Regions from separate parts of the Bacillus sp. MBGLi79 genome, predicted to be linked through region 1. Evidence: riboswitches for the same ligand, from Rfam matches in the RefSeq annotation. Region 1 holds a riboswitch; the other holds the start of a gene.
What was found. Region 1 has a riboswitch for cyclic di-AMP ahead of ktrA (potassium uptake protein KtrA). Riboswitches for the same ligand answer to the same signal wherever they lie in the genome.
Positions count from the first base shown of each region.

Region 2: linked by a shared signal. The riboswitch ahead of C1T29_RS02865 (dicarboxylate/amino acid:cation symporter) and the one ahead of ktrA (potassium uptake protein KtrA) in region 1 are both predicted to bind cyclic di-AMP.

Region 1 is NZ_CP026521.1:3,550,348-3,557,914, forward strand. It holds gene C1T29_RS18145 (MOSC domain-containing protein) at 1-303, opposite strand, end outside; gene gbsB (choline dehydrogenase) at 391-1,599, opposite strand; gene betB (betaine-aldehyde dehydrogenase) at 1,616-3,088, opposite strand; gene gbsR (transcriptional regulator GbsR) at 3,287-3,829, shown strand; gene bslA (biofilm surface layer hydrophobin BslA) at 4,025-4,570, shown strand; cyclic di-AMP (ydaO/yuaA leader) riboswitch at 4,717-4,865, shown strand; gene ktrA (potassium uptake protein KtrA) at 4,938-5,606, shown strand; gene ktrB (Ktr system potassium transporter KtrB) at 5,613-6,950, shown strand; gene C1T29_RS18180 (YiaA/YiaB family inner membrane protein) at 6,987-7,250, opposite strand; gene lytG (exo-glucosaminidase LytG) at 7,359-7,567, opposite strand, start outside.
Region 2 is NZ_CP026521.1:552,404-559,970, forward strand. It holds gene dctR (two-component system response regulator DctR) at 1-104, shown strand, start outside; gene dctP (C4-dicarboxylate transporter DctP) at 224-1,489, shown strand; gene C1T29_RS02860 (AI-2E family transporter) at 1,637-2,689, shown strand; cyclic di-AMP (ydaO/yuaA leader) riboswitch at 2,738-2,868, shown strand; gene C1T29_RS02865 (dicarboxylate/amino acid:cation symporter) at 2,941-4,179, shown strand; gene C1T29_RS02870 (ABC transporter ATP-binding protein) at 4,270-5,196, shown strand; gene C1T29_RS02875 (DUF2705 family protein) at 5,189-5,956, shown strand; gene C1T29_RS02880 (hypothetical protein) at 6,051-6,386, shown strand; gene C1T29_RS02885 (acyl-CoA dehydrogenase family protein) at 6,516-7,567, shown strand, end outside.

The DNA.
Region 1 (7,567 bases):
TGGCATACCGCTAACTGCCACATTCGCCCCGAGCCATTCCGGCAAAATCCTCGGCACTCCCATTTTTAAAGCGATTTCGTTGCATTCCTCTATAGAAACAATTGAAATTTGTCTTCGGTTGAAAATTTCAGTCCCTCTTGAAAACATTGGTTCTCTGGCTCCCGCTTTTTTGGTCAGGCCAAAATGCAAGTCTCCAGGGATGCCGCCATAATCAAAATCAAGCTTGTCCATTTGCTTTGTTACGAAGCTTTCTGTATCTGCGATATATAAGCCTTCCGCTTTTGCGGTCATACGCTTCCACATCAGCTGGCACCTTCCTTCTCATATAAAATTTCCACCTATGCTTCATTATCCCAAAAAATCCCGCTCTGTAAAGGAGCGGGATTTTGATTATACCGTTTTAGGCGTAAGGTTAAAGCAGCGCTTGTAGATCCAGTTGTATGCTTTTTCATTTAAATCTCTAGGATTTCCGAAGGTTTGCGGGTCTTTCATTGCTTCTTTAGACAAGCGTTCGATCATGTCAGGTGACACTCCCTGCTCTTCTAAAGTCGGCACTTCTAATTCTTTGACCAGATCATACATCCAATTGACAGATGCTTTCGCAGCTTCTTCTGTTGTCATCTTGCTTGTATCGATACCGAAGGCTTTCGCAATCCGTGCAAACTTCTCAGGATAGCCCTTCCAGTTGTATTCCATGACAGGACCCATCATCGCCGCCACGCATTGGCCGTGAGCGACTGGGATAATCCCGCCAAGCGTTTGGCTCATCGCGTGAGCCGCGCCAGCTGATTCACTGCCGTAAGAAAGACCGGCAAGCATTGCAGCCTGCGCCATTCCGTATCTTGCTTCCAGATCCTCTCCGTCAGCAAATGCCCTTTTAATGTAATGAGCGGCATATTCAATTGCCATTAAGGCAACTGCATCCGTAATTGGCTGCGCAAACTTCATTGTATAGCACTCAATGGCATGAGCAAGCGCATCAATTCCCGTCATGGCTGTTACATGCGGAGGCATTGAAACATGAAGCTCAGGATCAATGATGGTCAAGTGCGCTGCAATCAGCGGACCGCCCGTGTTGAATTTGAATTCTCTTTCTTCATCTGTGATCACCGCCCATTGCGTTACTTCTGATCCTGTTCCAGCCGTAGTGGGAATTGTCGTCAGTGGAGGAATGCGGTTTTCCAGCGGTTTTTTCCCATCTGCTGCTTCATAATCAAGCACGCTTCCTTCGTGAGTTGCTTCTACTCCGATTGCTTTTGCTGTATCCATGGAGCTTCCGCCTCCAACTGCCACCAAGCCATTACAGTTCTCTTTTTTGTAAAGCTCAGATCCTTCATTCACCAGACGGACAGGCGGGTTTGGCTCCACTTTATTAAAGAGCACCACTTCAATGCCTGCTTCTTTAAGTGATTCGATAACAGGATCAGCTACGCCCGCTTTATAAATCCCTGGGTCTGTGACAAGGAGCGCTTTTGAAACGCCTAGTGCCGCTACTTCCTCCCCCGTATGCTTGATGGCTCCGATTCCGTGCTTAATGACAGTCGGAATTTCAAATGTGTGGAATTTCTGCATACTTTCTACCTTCATATTTAATGTCATCATCAATCTCCCCCTCTTATGAATTGAACCAATTAACCGCTGCTGGTTTTGTATTGCGATATACGTGCTTGACTTCTGTGTATTCTTCAAGGCCTATTTTTCCAAGCTCGCGTCCGAACCCGGATTGCTTATAGCCGCCCCATGGCGCCTGTGCAAAGTACGGATGAAAATCGTTGATCCAAACGGTTCCCATTCTCAAACGGGCTGCTACCCGTTCACATTTTTCAATATCTTTTGACCATACCGCTCCGGCCAAGCCGTAGATGGTATCATTCGCAAGCTCAATTACCTCTTCTTCAGAGCTAAAGGTTTCGACTGTCAAAACAGGACCGAAAACCTCTTCCTGAACGATTCTCATGTCAGATTTACAGTTTGAAAAAATAGTAGGTTCATAGAAAAAGCCATTTTGAAGCGCTGGGTCTTCCGGGCGTTTGCCTCCTGTCTCCAGCTTCGCGCCTTCTTCTATTCCGATTTCTACATATTTTTCTACCTTTGCCCTGTGCTCCGCCGAAATAAGCGGACCGCTTTCTGTCTCTGCGTGAAAACCGTTTCCGAGTTTTATGCGTTTTGCCCGTTTGACCAGCTCCGCCAAAAATTGATCATGAATGGCGTCCTCAACAAGCAAGCGGGAGCCTGCAGAGCATACTTGGCCAGCGTGGAAAAATACAGCGTTTAATGCCTGATCAACCGCAACTTCTAAATCCGCGTCCTTGAAAACGATATTTGGGTTTTTCCCGCCAAGCTCAAGGGCGATTTTTTTGACATTTCCGCTTGCCGCCCGCATGATTTTTTTGCCTGTTTCGATTCCGCCTGTAAACGAAATCAAATCGACGTCTTTGTTTGCGGCAAGCTCATCGCCCACTGTAGCTCCCGGTCCAAGGACAAGGTTCGCGACACCTTTTGGTACGCCGGCTTCTTCCATCAGCTTAAAGACTTTGATTGTCGTCAGCGGCGTAATCTCACTCGGCTTCATGACGATTGTGTTTCCTGCAGCCAGTGCAGGTGCGATTTTCCAGCTCGCTTGAAGAAGCGGATAATTCCATGGAGTGATCTGGCCGCAAACCCCGATCGGCTCCCTAATGATTTTGCTTTCTGAATCAGGAATCGGAGATGAAATGATTTCTCCGCCATCTTTGTCAGCCAAGCCGGCGTAATATTGAAAAACATTGGCGATATCGTCCATATCGGCTTTGCTTTCTTCGAGTGTTTTTCCTGTATCAAGAGATTCAAGCTCTGCCAGCTCCTCGAGATCGCGTCTGATTAATTCCGCAATTTTCAGAACAATCTTCCCGCGTTCAAGCCCGGATAATGAAGACCATTCTCCTTTGTCAAATGCTCTGCGCGCGGCTGCGATTGCCTTGATGGCGTCCTCTCGCCCTCCCTCGCTTACAGTTGCAATTTCTTCTTGATTAAATGGATTGATAATGCTCCGGATCTGTCCTTTTTCGGCACTGATCCATTCTCCGTCAATGTAAAATGTTTGACTCATATAAGCCTCCTTGACGTAAATAAAGTTTGTTAAATAAAAATTTAATGTTTTTAACAACCTTAATCTAACATACGGTTTTTAAACTGTCAAAGCCCCTTTTCAATTTTTCTTTTTGACTTTTCCTTATGTTTCGTTAAGATAAAGAACATAAAGAAATAACTTAACGAATTTAACTTTCTAAAGGAAAAGAGGGTCAGTATGGATGAAAATCCAGAATTTGCAGCTATAGAACAGGCTCGGGATCTTGTTATTGACTCCATTGCTGAAACGATGGATCTTTACGGAATTACCCGCAGTGTCGGGATTTTATATGGGACGATGTATATGAGGGATGAGATGACGCTTGACGAAATGCGCGAGGAGTTGCAAATGAGCAAACCAAGCATGAGCACAGGTGTCAAAAAGCTTCAAGACTTAAACGTAGTGAAAAAAACATTTCACCGGGGCATCCGCAAGCATACATTTGTAGCTGAAAAAGATTTCTTTAAATTTTTCACAAATTTCTTTCCCCCTAAATGGGAGCGGGAGGTTCAAGTGAATGTAGCAGCGATCGAAGAAGCACAGGCTGATTTACAAAAGGTTTTAAGCAAGGAAGATCTCGATGAGGATATCAAAAATGAAGCGCAGCAGTTATATGATCAGCTGGAAAGCTCTAAAGCTTACTACGACTGGCTGAAGCGGCTTGCTGAAGCGGTGCAGAGCGGAGAAATTTTTAAATTTATACCGATCGAAACAAAGTAAAACAGCAAACGCCTGGGAAACCAGGCGTTTTTTTAGTGTAACTACTACAAATTTGAAAAATACGGGAAAAACACCCCATTTACTTCCAAAATATTTGATGGTAATTTTATGTAGGTAAAATTTGTATTTGGCCTTTCAGAGGAGGTGAAAAGCGGGCAGGCCTTTAATTTATTAATTTTTAGGGGGAATTTTATTATGAAACGCAAATTATTATCTTCTTTGGCAATTAGTGCACTAAGTCTCGGGTTACTCGTTTCTGCACCAACAGCTTCTTTCGCGGCTGAATCTACATCAACTAAAGCTCATACTGAATCTACTATGAGAACACAGTCTACTGCTTCATTGTTCGCAACAATCACTGGCGCCAGCAAAACGGAATGGTCTTTCTCAGATATCGAATTGACTTACCGTCCAAATACGCTTCTCAGCCTTGGCGTGATGGAATTTACGTTACCAAGCGGATTTACTGCAAATACGAAGGACACAATGAACGGTAATGCCTTGCGTGAAACACAGATCCTCAATAATGGGAAAACAGTGAGAATTCCTTTGGCACTTGATTTGTTAGGAGCTGGCGAATTCAAATTAAAACTGAATAACAAAACACTTCCTGCCGCTGGTACATATACTTTCCGCGCGGAGAATAAATCATTGAGCATCGGAAATAAATTTTACGCAGAAGCCAGCATTGACGTGGCTAAGCGCAGTACTCCTCCGACTCAGCCATGCGGCTGCAACTAATGTAAAAGACCGGTTAACACCGGTCTTTTTTTGCGTTTTCCCCTACCCTTTTTTCTCTCATTTCCGTTATCTTTTTTCTGGTTTAAAATTTAAATTGACAAACACTAGAAACAGGAGTAAATTCTTGAGTGTTCAATTTCATAAAGTCTCTTTTACCGCTTAATCAAACACGAACGGGGGAACCAACGATTGGCTGTTTTATTAACAGCCTTGGGGTGAATCTTACTAAGTAAGAGGGGGTACTCTGAATCCCTAATCCGACAGCTAACCTCGTAGGCGTATACAGAGAGGAGGTCTATTGCGACCATTCTTTGAAATGGTCTTTTTTGCTTAAAAAACGTTAATTTTACTAAGGGAGTTATGAACAGTGGGAAGAATAAAAAATAAGCAATTTGCCGTGATCGGGCTGGGCCGGTTTGGCGGCAGCATTTGCAAAGAACTGCACAGAATGGGACACGAGGTCCTTGCAGTTGATATCAACGAAGAAAAGGTCAATGCATATGCTTCTTACGCCACTCATGCGGTAATTGCCAACGCCACCGAAGAAAACGAATTGCTTTCATTAGGAATACGCAATTTTGAATATGTAATTGTTGCCATCGGAGCGAATATTCAAGCGAGTACACTGACCACCCTATTATTAAAGGAATTTGATATCCCTAATATTTGGGTGAAAGCTCAAAACTATTATCATCACAAGGTGCTTGAAAAAATCGGCGCGGATCGTATTATCCACCCTGAAAAAGACATGGGAGTCAAGATCGCACAAAGCCTTTCTGACGAAAACGTTTTGAATTACATTGATTTATCTGATGATTACAGTATTGTCGAGCTGCTGGCAACGCGAAAGCTTGATTCAAAATCAATTATTGACCTGAATGTGAGAGCAAAGTACGGCTGCACGATCCTGGCCATTAAACATCATGGAGATATCCGTCTTTCTCCCGCACCTGAAGACATCATTCACGAGCAGGATTGCCTGGTGATCATGGGGCACAAAAAGGATATTAAACGTTTTGAAAACGAAGGGATGTAGACAAAGGTGACACTTCAAAAGGATAAAGTGATCAAATGGGTTCGGTTTACACCGCCTCAAGTGCTTGCAATTGGTTTTTTCCTAACCATTATCATCGGGGCTGTGCTGTTAAAGCTTCCGTTTTCTACACTGAAGCCATTGTCATGGATCGATGCCCTTTTTACTGCAGCTTCCGCTACAACCGTTACAGGGCTTGCAGTTGTCGATACCGGTACAGAATTTACACTTTTCGGGCAAACTGTCATCATGGGGCTGATTCAGATCGGTGGGCTTGGATTTATGACGTTTGCTGTTTTGATCGTCATGATATTAGGGAAAAAAATCGGGTTGAAAGAACGAATGCTGGTTCAGGAAGCCTTAAATCAGCCGACAATCGGCGGCGTCATTGGCCTTGTCAAAGTCCTGTTTCTGTTCTCGATCAGTATTGAATTGATAGCAGCACTCATCCTATCCATCCGGCTTGTGCCTCAGTATGGCTGGTCATCTGGCTTGTTTGCCAGTCTGTTTCACGCGATTTCTGCTTTTAACAATGCCGGGTTTTCGCTGTGGCCTGATAATTTGATGAGCTACGTTGGGGACCCTACAGTGAACCTTGTGATTACTTTCTTATTTATTACAGGAGGGATCGGATTTACGGTTCTGTTTGACATTATGAAAAATCGGCGTTTCAAAGCTTTTTCCTTACATACAAAGCTTATGCTTACAGGAACGCTGATGTTGAATGCGATTGCTATGCTTGTGATCTTTATTCTAGAGTACAGCAACCCTGGCACGCTTGGCCACCTGCATATAGGGGATAAACTATGGGCTTCCTATTTTCAGGCAGTGACGCCGAGAACCGCAGGCTTCAACTCCCTTGATTTTGGAAGTATGAGAGAAGGAACGATTGTATTTACTTTATTATTGATGTTTATCGGAGCAGGCAGCGCTTCTACGGCGAGCGGCATTAAGCTGACTACGTTCATCGTGATTTTAACATCTGTTATTGCTTACTTGAGAGGTAAAAAAGAAACGGTGATTTTCCGCCGCTCCATCAAATATCCGATAATCATTAAAGCTTTAGCTGTAAGCGTCACCGGTTTGTTCATCGTGTTTTTAGGGATATTCGCCCTGACGATCACAGAACAAGCGCCGTTTATTCAAATTGTGTTTGAAACCTTTTCCGCTTTCGGAACTGTCGGTCTATCGATGGGGCTTACTCCTGAACTGACAACAGCTGGAAAGTGTATCATCATTGTCATCATGTTCATCGGAAGAATTGGTCCTTTAACGTTCGTGTTTTCATTCGCAAAAACAGAGCAATCAAATATTCGATACCCTGACGGCGAAGTGTTTACAGGGTGATATCAAAAAAATCCGGCGTGCAATCGCCGGATTTTTTTATGATTCGATATGAGATTGATTTTGTCTTTTTTCTTGTTCTGCGATGATCTCGTTGTCCTCTGCGTTATCACGGGTCACTTTTTGTGTAAGAATCGCGCCAACAGCTACGAGTATCATAACAGCGATGTAATAACCTTTTTCATTGAGTTCCAGGTTATCAGCATTATAGAGTCCGATACTAAACAAAAATACTCCCGCAAAAAAAGTGAAATAAGCCAATACGGTAAAGGCAACCGTATTTCTGCGTCTATATTTCTGCACCTTTGTTCCCTCCCAAAAGCATAGTTAATTAGTGATAACTGTCGTGGAATATTATACCTCAAATTCCCCTGAATGGAACAAAGAATTAAAAATACCAGTAAAAAGGACTTAGGTTGCTTCCTTTATTTCAATAGCTGAATCATCAATCCAGCCGATGAGTTTATTATTGATTTGGAATTGGTACCATACAGACTGGCCTTTCTGTTTTTTAGACACAACCTTTATATCTTTGCCGACGTAAGATTGGGCAGAGGTAAGCCTTATAGACCGATCATCAGTAGAAGGCTTGGACCATACGTCTTGGACGGCACTATCTT
Region 2 (7,567 bases), 1.8 Mb from region 1:
CCAGACGATATCTTGATTACTTAGAAAAAACCGGGATCATCAAATTGGACGTTCAATATGGCGGAGTCGGCCGGCCGGTCAACCGCTACGTGTTAAAAGGATAAACCTGTGACCAAAAAGACCAAAATGTCCGTTATGATCATAAACTTCCCCAGACTATATGAAAACGCTATCATTCTAGTAAGAAAGACACAAAGGCGAATAGGACAGGGGGATGAAGGAGATGAAACTGTTTAAAAATTTAACAGTTCAGGTCATAACCGCGGTCATCATCGGGGTCATTGTCGGGCTGGTCTGGCCGGATGTCGGCAAAGAAATGAAACCGCTTGGCGATACATTTATCAACGCTGTTAAAATGGTGATCGCACCAATCATTTTCTTCACAATCGTTCTCGGGATTGCAAAAATGGGCGATATGAAGAAGGTTGGAAAAGTAGGGGGAAAAGCGTTTATCTATTTTGAGGTTGTCACCACCCTCGCACTCATTATCGGTTTATTTGTCGTCAACATCATGAAGCCGGGTGCGGGTCTTGATTACAGCAAGCTTGAAAAGGGAGATGTATCACAATACACGCAAAATGGCGGTCAGGGAATCGACTGGATTGAATTTGTGACACACATTGTTCCGTCCAACATGGTTGATGCCTTCGCAAAAGGGGACATTTTGCAGGTCTTATTCTTTTCTATTCTTTTCGGAGTCGGTCTTGCGGCATTAGGTGAAAAAGGGAAAAGCGTCATTGATTTCTTCGACAAGGTTTCTCACGTCTTTTTCAAAATTATCGGCTACATTATGCGAGCTGCGCCAATCGGGGCATTTGGGGCGATGGCGTATACGATCGGGCACTTCGGTCTCGATTCCATCAAACCGCTGGCAAGCTTAATGATGTCTGTTTATATTACGATGTTCCTGTTCGTATTTGTTGCTTTAAATATCATCTGCAAGCTTTACGGATTCAGCCTGTGGAATTACCTGCGCTTCATTAAAGATGAGCTTCTGATCGTGCTTGGCACAAGCTCTTCCGAATCGGTGCTTCCGCGTATGATGGATAAAATGGAGCGCTACGGCTGTTCCAAATCCGTTGTCGGGCTTGTGATTCCGACGGGCTATTCATTTAACCTCGACGGCACATCCATTTATTTATCAATGGCGACGGTCTTTTTGGCACAGGTGTTTGGAGTAGACCTCAGCATCGGCCAGCAAATTACGATTATCCTCGTGCTGATGCTGACATCGAAGGGAGCGGCAGGTGTGACGGGGAGCGGATTTATCGTCCTTGCCTCAACGCTGTCAGCGCTTCAGGTCATTCCGCTGGAGGGCCTTGCACTCCTGCTTGGTGTCGACCGTTTCATGAGTGAAGGAAGAGCCATTGTGAACCTGATCGGAAACGGAATTGCCACGATCATTGTTGCAAAAAGCGAAAATGAATTTGATGAAGCAAAAAGAGTAGAGGCTGTTGAAGGCATGAAAAAAATGAAAACAGCAGTTTGAAAAAAGAACGGCCCATTCATGGGCCGTTTTTTTAATTGTTTAAGAATTATTAAGGTAAGGACAGAGACCTCAGCATTTTTTTGTTATATAATTTACAAATGGATACTATATTGAATGAAGGACGTTTGTCCTAACAGGAGTGTATAAATGGCCGCTTTAGTTAAATTTTTTCAGCACCCGGGAGTAAGACGTTTCTCCATCTTTGTCGTGTTAACTGGTGTGTTATATCTATTTAAGAGCATGATCAACTTAATATTGCTTACCTTCATTTTCACGTTTTTAATGGATCGTTTGGAGCTTGTCGTGCGGCAGTTTGTAAGCCAGTTCTTCCGCGTAAGCCAGCGGGTTGTCATTACGTTTCTTTACATGCTGCTTGCTGTGCTGCTAACAGTCGGGGGTTTTGTGTTTTATCCGGTCGTCGCCGCGCAGATCCAGCAGCTGGTCAAGCAGATTAAACATATTGCGTATCACCCTGACAGCATCCCTTTCTTTGATGAGATCACCAGTGTTTTCGGAGATATCAACATCAGTTCATATGTCAAAGAGGGCTTCAATGTAGTGTATACGTATCTGGCCGATATCAGCACATTCGGTTTGCAGGTCGTGATGGCGCTTATCCTCAGCATGTTTTTCTTATTTGAGAAAAAACGCCTTTCTGAATTCATGGCGAAATTTAAAACGAGCAAACTGAGGGTCTTTTATGAGGAAATTGCTTTTTTCGGAAGCAAATTTGCCAGAACGTTCGGCAAAGTGCTTGAGGCACAATTTATCATTGCGCTCGTCAATTGTATTCTGACGTTTATCGCGCTTTGGATTATGCACTTCCCGCAGCTGTTTGGGCTGTCTATTATGGTGTTCTTCCTTGGATTGATCCCTGTGGCAGGCGTCGTCATTTCCCTGATTCCGCTCAGCATTATCGCCTACAGCACTGGCGGCGGAATGTATGTGCTTTACATTGTGCTAGTCATATTCGCCATTCATGCGATCGAAACCTATTTCTTAAATCCAAAGCTGATGTCTGCGAAAACAGAGCTGCCAATCTTTTTCACCTTCACAGTACTCATTTTCTCTGAACATTTTTTCGGCATTTGGGGCTTAATTATCGGGATTCCGATCTTTGTATTTCTCCTTGATATTCTTGATGTCACCAACAAGGAGGATCGACCTAAAAGATCCAGAGAAAAAAGTAACAAAAAATAGTTTACAAAATTGGATCTTTTCTGTATAAATAAAATAGATCATATAATAGTAAGCCACACGCTTAATCCTATCATAAGGAGTGGGGGACCCGATCTTTTGGGGTTAATTTTTCATCTGAAAAACGGACATCTCTTCGTCCGAACCCGTCAGCTAACCTCATCAGCGTGAAGAGAGAGTCCTGTGGTTTGATTGTATAGCCAAAGCCCGCGGGAGTCTCTCGCGGGCTTTTTTCAAAAGAGGGAGGAATGCGGATGAAGCTGGCTACAAAGATTATCATTGCATTGGTGCTGGGTGCTGTGACGGGGATTATTCTTAACGTAACATCACCTGAATTATTTGAAAATTTAAATAAGTTTGTATTTGGTCCTCTAGGCACCATCTTTTTAAACCTCATTAAAATGCTTGTCGTTCCGATTGTCTTTTTCTCACTGACGCTGGGAGTAGCCGGGTTGGGCGATCCTAAGAAGCTTGGCAGAATCGGCGTGAAAGCCATTTCTTATTTTCTCATCACGACTGCAGTCGCTATTACGATTGCCATTATTTTAGCTCTTGTCATCAAACCGGGAGAGTTCGGAACGTATGATACTTCATCTGCCGAATTCACTGCTGAAAAAGCCCCAAGCATTGCAGACACTCTGTTAAACATTATTCCGACCAACCCTGTTCAAGCGATGACGGAAGGAAATATGCTGCAAATTATTGCTTTTGCCATTTTTGTCGGACTTGGAATTACAATGCTCGGAAAAAAAGCGGATATGCTTCTTAAAGTCGTTGAACAAGGAAATGAATTGATGATGTACTTGGTGAATCTTGTCATGAAGTTCGCTCCGTATGGTACATTCGGTCTGATTGCGACAGCTATCGGAAGCCAAGGATTCAGTGCAATGAAAGCGATGGGATTGTACATGGTTGTGGTAACCGTTGCATTGCTGATACATGCAGTCGTTACCTACGGATCTACAGTAGCGCTTCTAGCCAGAAGAAATCCGATCACGTTCTTTAAAGATTTCTCAGAGGTTATGGTTGTGGCGTTCAGTACCTCCAGCAGCAATGCAACACTCCCGGTATCTATGGATGTGGCTCAGAAAAAATTAAAAGTGCCTGAGCCAATCAGCAGCTTCGTCCAGCCGCTCGGTGCGACAATTAATATGGACGGAACAGCCATCATGCAAGGGGTAGCCACTGTCTTCATCGCGCAGGTGTTCGGGCATGATCTGACATTTACGCAGCTGCTGATGGTAATACTGACGGCTGTGCTGGCAAGTGTCGGAACCGCTGGTGTTCCGGGAGTCGGTTTGATTATGCTAGCCATGGTGCTTCAATCTGTCGGCCTGCCTGTCGAGGGAATCGGATTGATTCTTGGAATTGACCGCTTGCTTGATATGCTCCGTACAGTGGTGAACACAACAGGTGACGCGGCCTGCGCTGTCATCATTACAGAAACCGAAAAGAATAAGCAGACTGAGCAAGCGCCGACTCTATCGGTTTAACCAAACATTTGGAAGCAACAAATGCTATAATACAAACAGTGCCTAATTTTGGGCACTGTTTATTTTTGGTTGAAAAAGGAGGAAGGCTTTATGGCTGAGCCGATTTTACATATTGAAGGCCTCGATAAAAAGATTGGGTCTAAAGCGATTTTAAAACAGATCAGCATGGACGTCATGGAGGGTGAAATCATCGGTCTGCTCGGTCCGAATGGTTCCGGAAAAACAACACTTATCCGTATCATCGTCGGGCTGCTAAAACAAAACAGCGGAAGCGTGACAATCAGCGGATTCCAGCATGATACAGAGTTTGAAAAAGCGATGGAAGCGGTTGGAGCGATCGTCGAGAACCCTGAGTTCTATCCGTACCTGACAGGCTGGGAAAACCTCAAGCACTTTGCGAATATGCACAGGAAAATAACGGATGAACGGCTTGATGAAGTGGTGGAACGTGTCGGGCTGACGTCAGCCATTCATGATAAAGTGAAAACCTATTCTCTTGGAATGCGGCAGCGTCTGGGAATAGCTCAGGCAATTCTTCACCGGCCGAAGCTTCTCATTCTAGATGAACCGACAAACGGCCTCGATCCTGCGGGGATGAAGGATTTTCGCGATCATATTAAGGAGCTCGCAGAAGTGGAAGGAACAGCAGTTCTGTTCGCCACTCATTTATTGCGCGAGGTTGAAGATCTGTGCGACCGTGTCATCATCATTCAAAAGGGTGAGATCAAAGCGGAAGTCAGCTTACAAGGAACTGGTCAAACCACAGAAAAAGCGATTATAGAAGTGCAGCCGCAAGAAAAAGCGCTCAATTGGCTGACAGGCAATCAATATCAAGCTGAGCGCCAAGCTGGGACGATTGTAGTTGAGGTAGCAAAAGAAAACATTCCGGAGCTGAACCGATTACTTGTCGGACAAGGTCTGAATGTATTCTCCATTACGCCTTACACGCAATCACTGGAAGACGAATTTATAAAAGCGACGACTGCTCATCAAGAGGAGGGAGAAGAGCTTGTCTAAATTAATTTGGAATGAACATATGAAACTTTTTAATCGGAAAGTCACTTTGGTTTCTCTGATCCTGATGGCTGTCTTCCAATTCTTCATGGCATTGATCATTAAACGGATTGTCGTCAGTGCCGGGACAGATGAAAACTTCATCGGCTATTTATCGTATACACCGAGCCTGAACATTTTGCTGCAGGCTTTAACGATCGTGATTGCTGCGACAATTATTTCGATGGAATTTGATAAAAAGACGATCAAATTTTTGCTCATTCGTCCGGTTAAACGCCAAAAGGTTTTTTGGTCAAAATTAATCACAGTCGTAATGGTCAGCTTTTATTTGTATGTGGCTTACTACATTTTGGCTTTATTATTCGGTCTCGTGTTTTTTGGCACATCCGTGACCTCGGAATCACAGACATTGCTGGTCAACACCTTGGCGCTGATCGGATCAAACTGGCTTGAAGCCGTGATGATGGGATTATTCGGACTGCTTTGTTCTTCGCTGTTCCGAAATAGCGCGGTAGCAGTTGTTGTTTCCTTTGTCGTTTTATACGGAGCGAGTACACTTGTTCAGCTCATGAAGTTGTTTGAAAACAAGTGGGGAAGCTTTTTGCTTTTTGCGAACACTGACTTTACACAATACAGAAGCGGAGAGACAGCGTTGTTTTCAGGCATGACGCCATTGTTTTCAATTGGGATTCTCATCATACACGCGATATTCTTCATCGTCGTTGGCTGGTGGTGCTTCTGTAAACGGGATGTTCGGGTCTGAAGGCAAGGAATGACATTTTTGTGAAAAAGCTCACGTAAATCAATATCATTTGATATTTTGGTTTATACTAAAGGTACTGACGGAGGTGTCTCGATTGAGGAACTTTATTACCGCTTTACCGATCGTATTGCTGCTTGGATTCTCATTTGTGTCATTCATGTTTCAGTTTGAACATCTTGTTTATTTCAGGCTCGCGCTAGGGTTGTTTTCTCTCGTGGGGCTGTACATGATATATAAAATGAAGACGGGCATTCGCTATTTTATCATCTATCTGTATGCCAGCTGGATTGTGTTGGCTGCAGTGACCGCTTTTGAAGAGCCGATTTTCTCAAGCTTTTTCTTTGGCGGCCTGGTGATGACAATGGGTTACCTGACATATATGCTGATTTATCTCGGCATGAAACAAGACCGGGATGCAAATCCTGTGTAATCGCGCTGTTCCCTAGGGGAACGGCGTGTTTTTCTATACTGGACAAAAAGATTAACAGTTGCGGAAAAATGGCAGGAAATCTATAATACATATTAAATTTATCGGAATTAAAACTTGGGGGGCTGCCGGATGTCATTATTTATACAAAACGATCAACAGCGGCAATGGATGGAGAAAATCGGACGGATTGCGGATGAATTCCAGCAAACAGCTGCTGAAGATGACGAACAGGGACGTTTTCCTGTGGAGAAAATACAAAAACTGCGTGATGCTGGCTATACGGCATTAACATTGCCAGCTTCTCATGGCGGAGGGGGCATTTCTGTTTACGAAATGCTCTTGTTTCAAGAACGGCTTGCACGGGGAGATGCTCCTGCGGCTCTTAGCATCGGCTGGCATTTGAGCGTAATCGGGGAGCTTGGAGAAGGAAACAGCTGGGATGAAGACGTATTTGCATTTGTTGCCAAGGAAGTCCAAAACGGAGCCGTCATTAACAGGGCGGCGACTGAAGCGAAAACCGGAAGCCCGACGAGAGGAGGGCGTCCGGGTACAAATGCCGTCAAAAAGGATGGCAAATGGGCAGTGAATGGAAGAAAAACCTTTACGACGATGTCACAAGCACTGGATTATTTTTTAGTAACCGCATGGATTGAAGACAAACAAACAACAGGCGTGTTTCTCATTCATAAAGATGATCCCGGTTTGTCGATTGAAGAAACGTGGGATATGATGGCGATGCGGGCGACAGGGAGCCATGATCTTGTACTGAACGAAGTCATGCTTGAAGAGAATAAGCTGGTTGAATTGCTTCAAGGGCCTCGTGGAGCTAAGCCGAATGGCTGGCTGCTTCACATTCCGGCGATTTATCTTGGTGTGGCACAAGCTGCGCGTGACTATGCAGTGCAATTTGCCTCTGAGTATTCTCCAAACAGTTTGAAGGGACCGATCAAGAATGTCCCGGCCGTACAGCAAAGAACGGGCGAAATGGAGCTTGAACTGCTTAATGCCAGACACTTTCTTTTCCATATCGCTCAATTATATGACGATCCGGAACGGCGTCCACATTTGACAAGCGAGCTCGGTGCAGCGAAACATATCGTCACAAACGCTGCGTTGTCTGTTGTTGATAAAGCGATGAGAATTGTCGGAGCCAAAAGCCTTGAACGAACCAACCCGCTTCA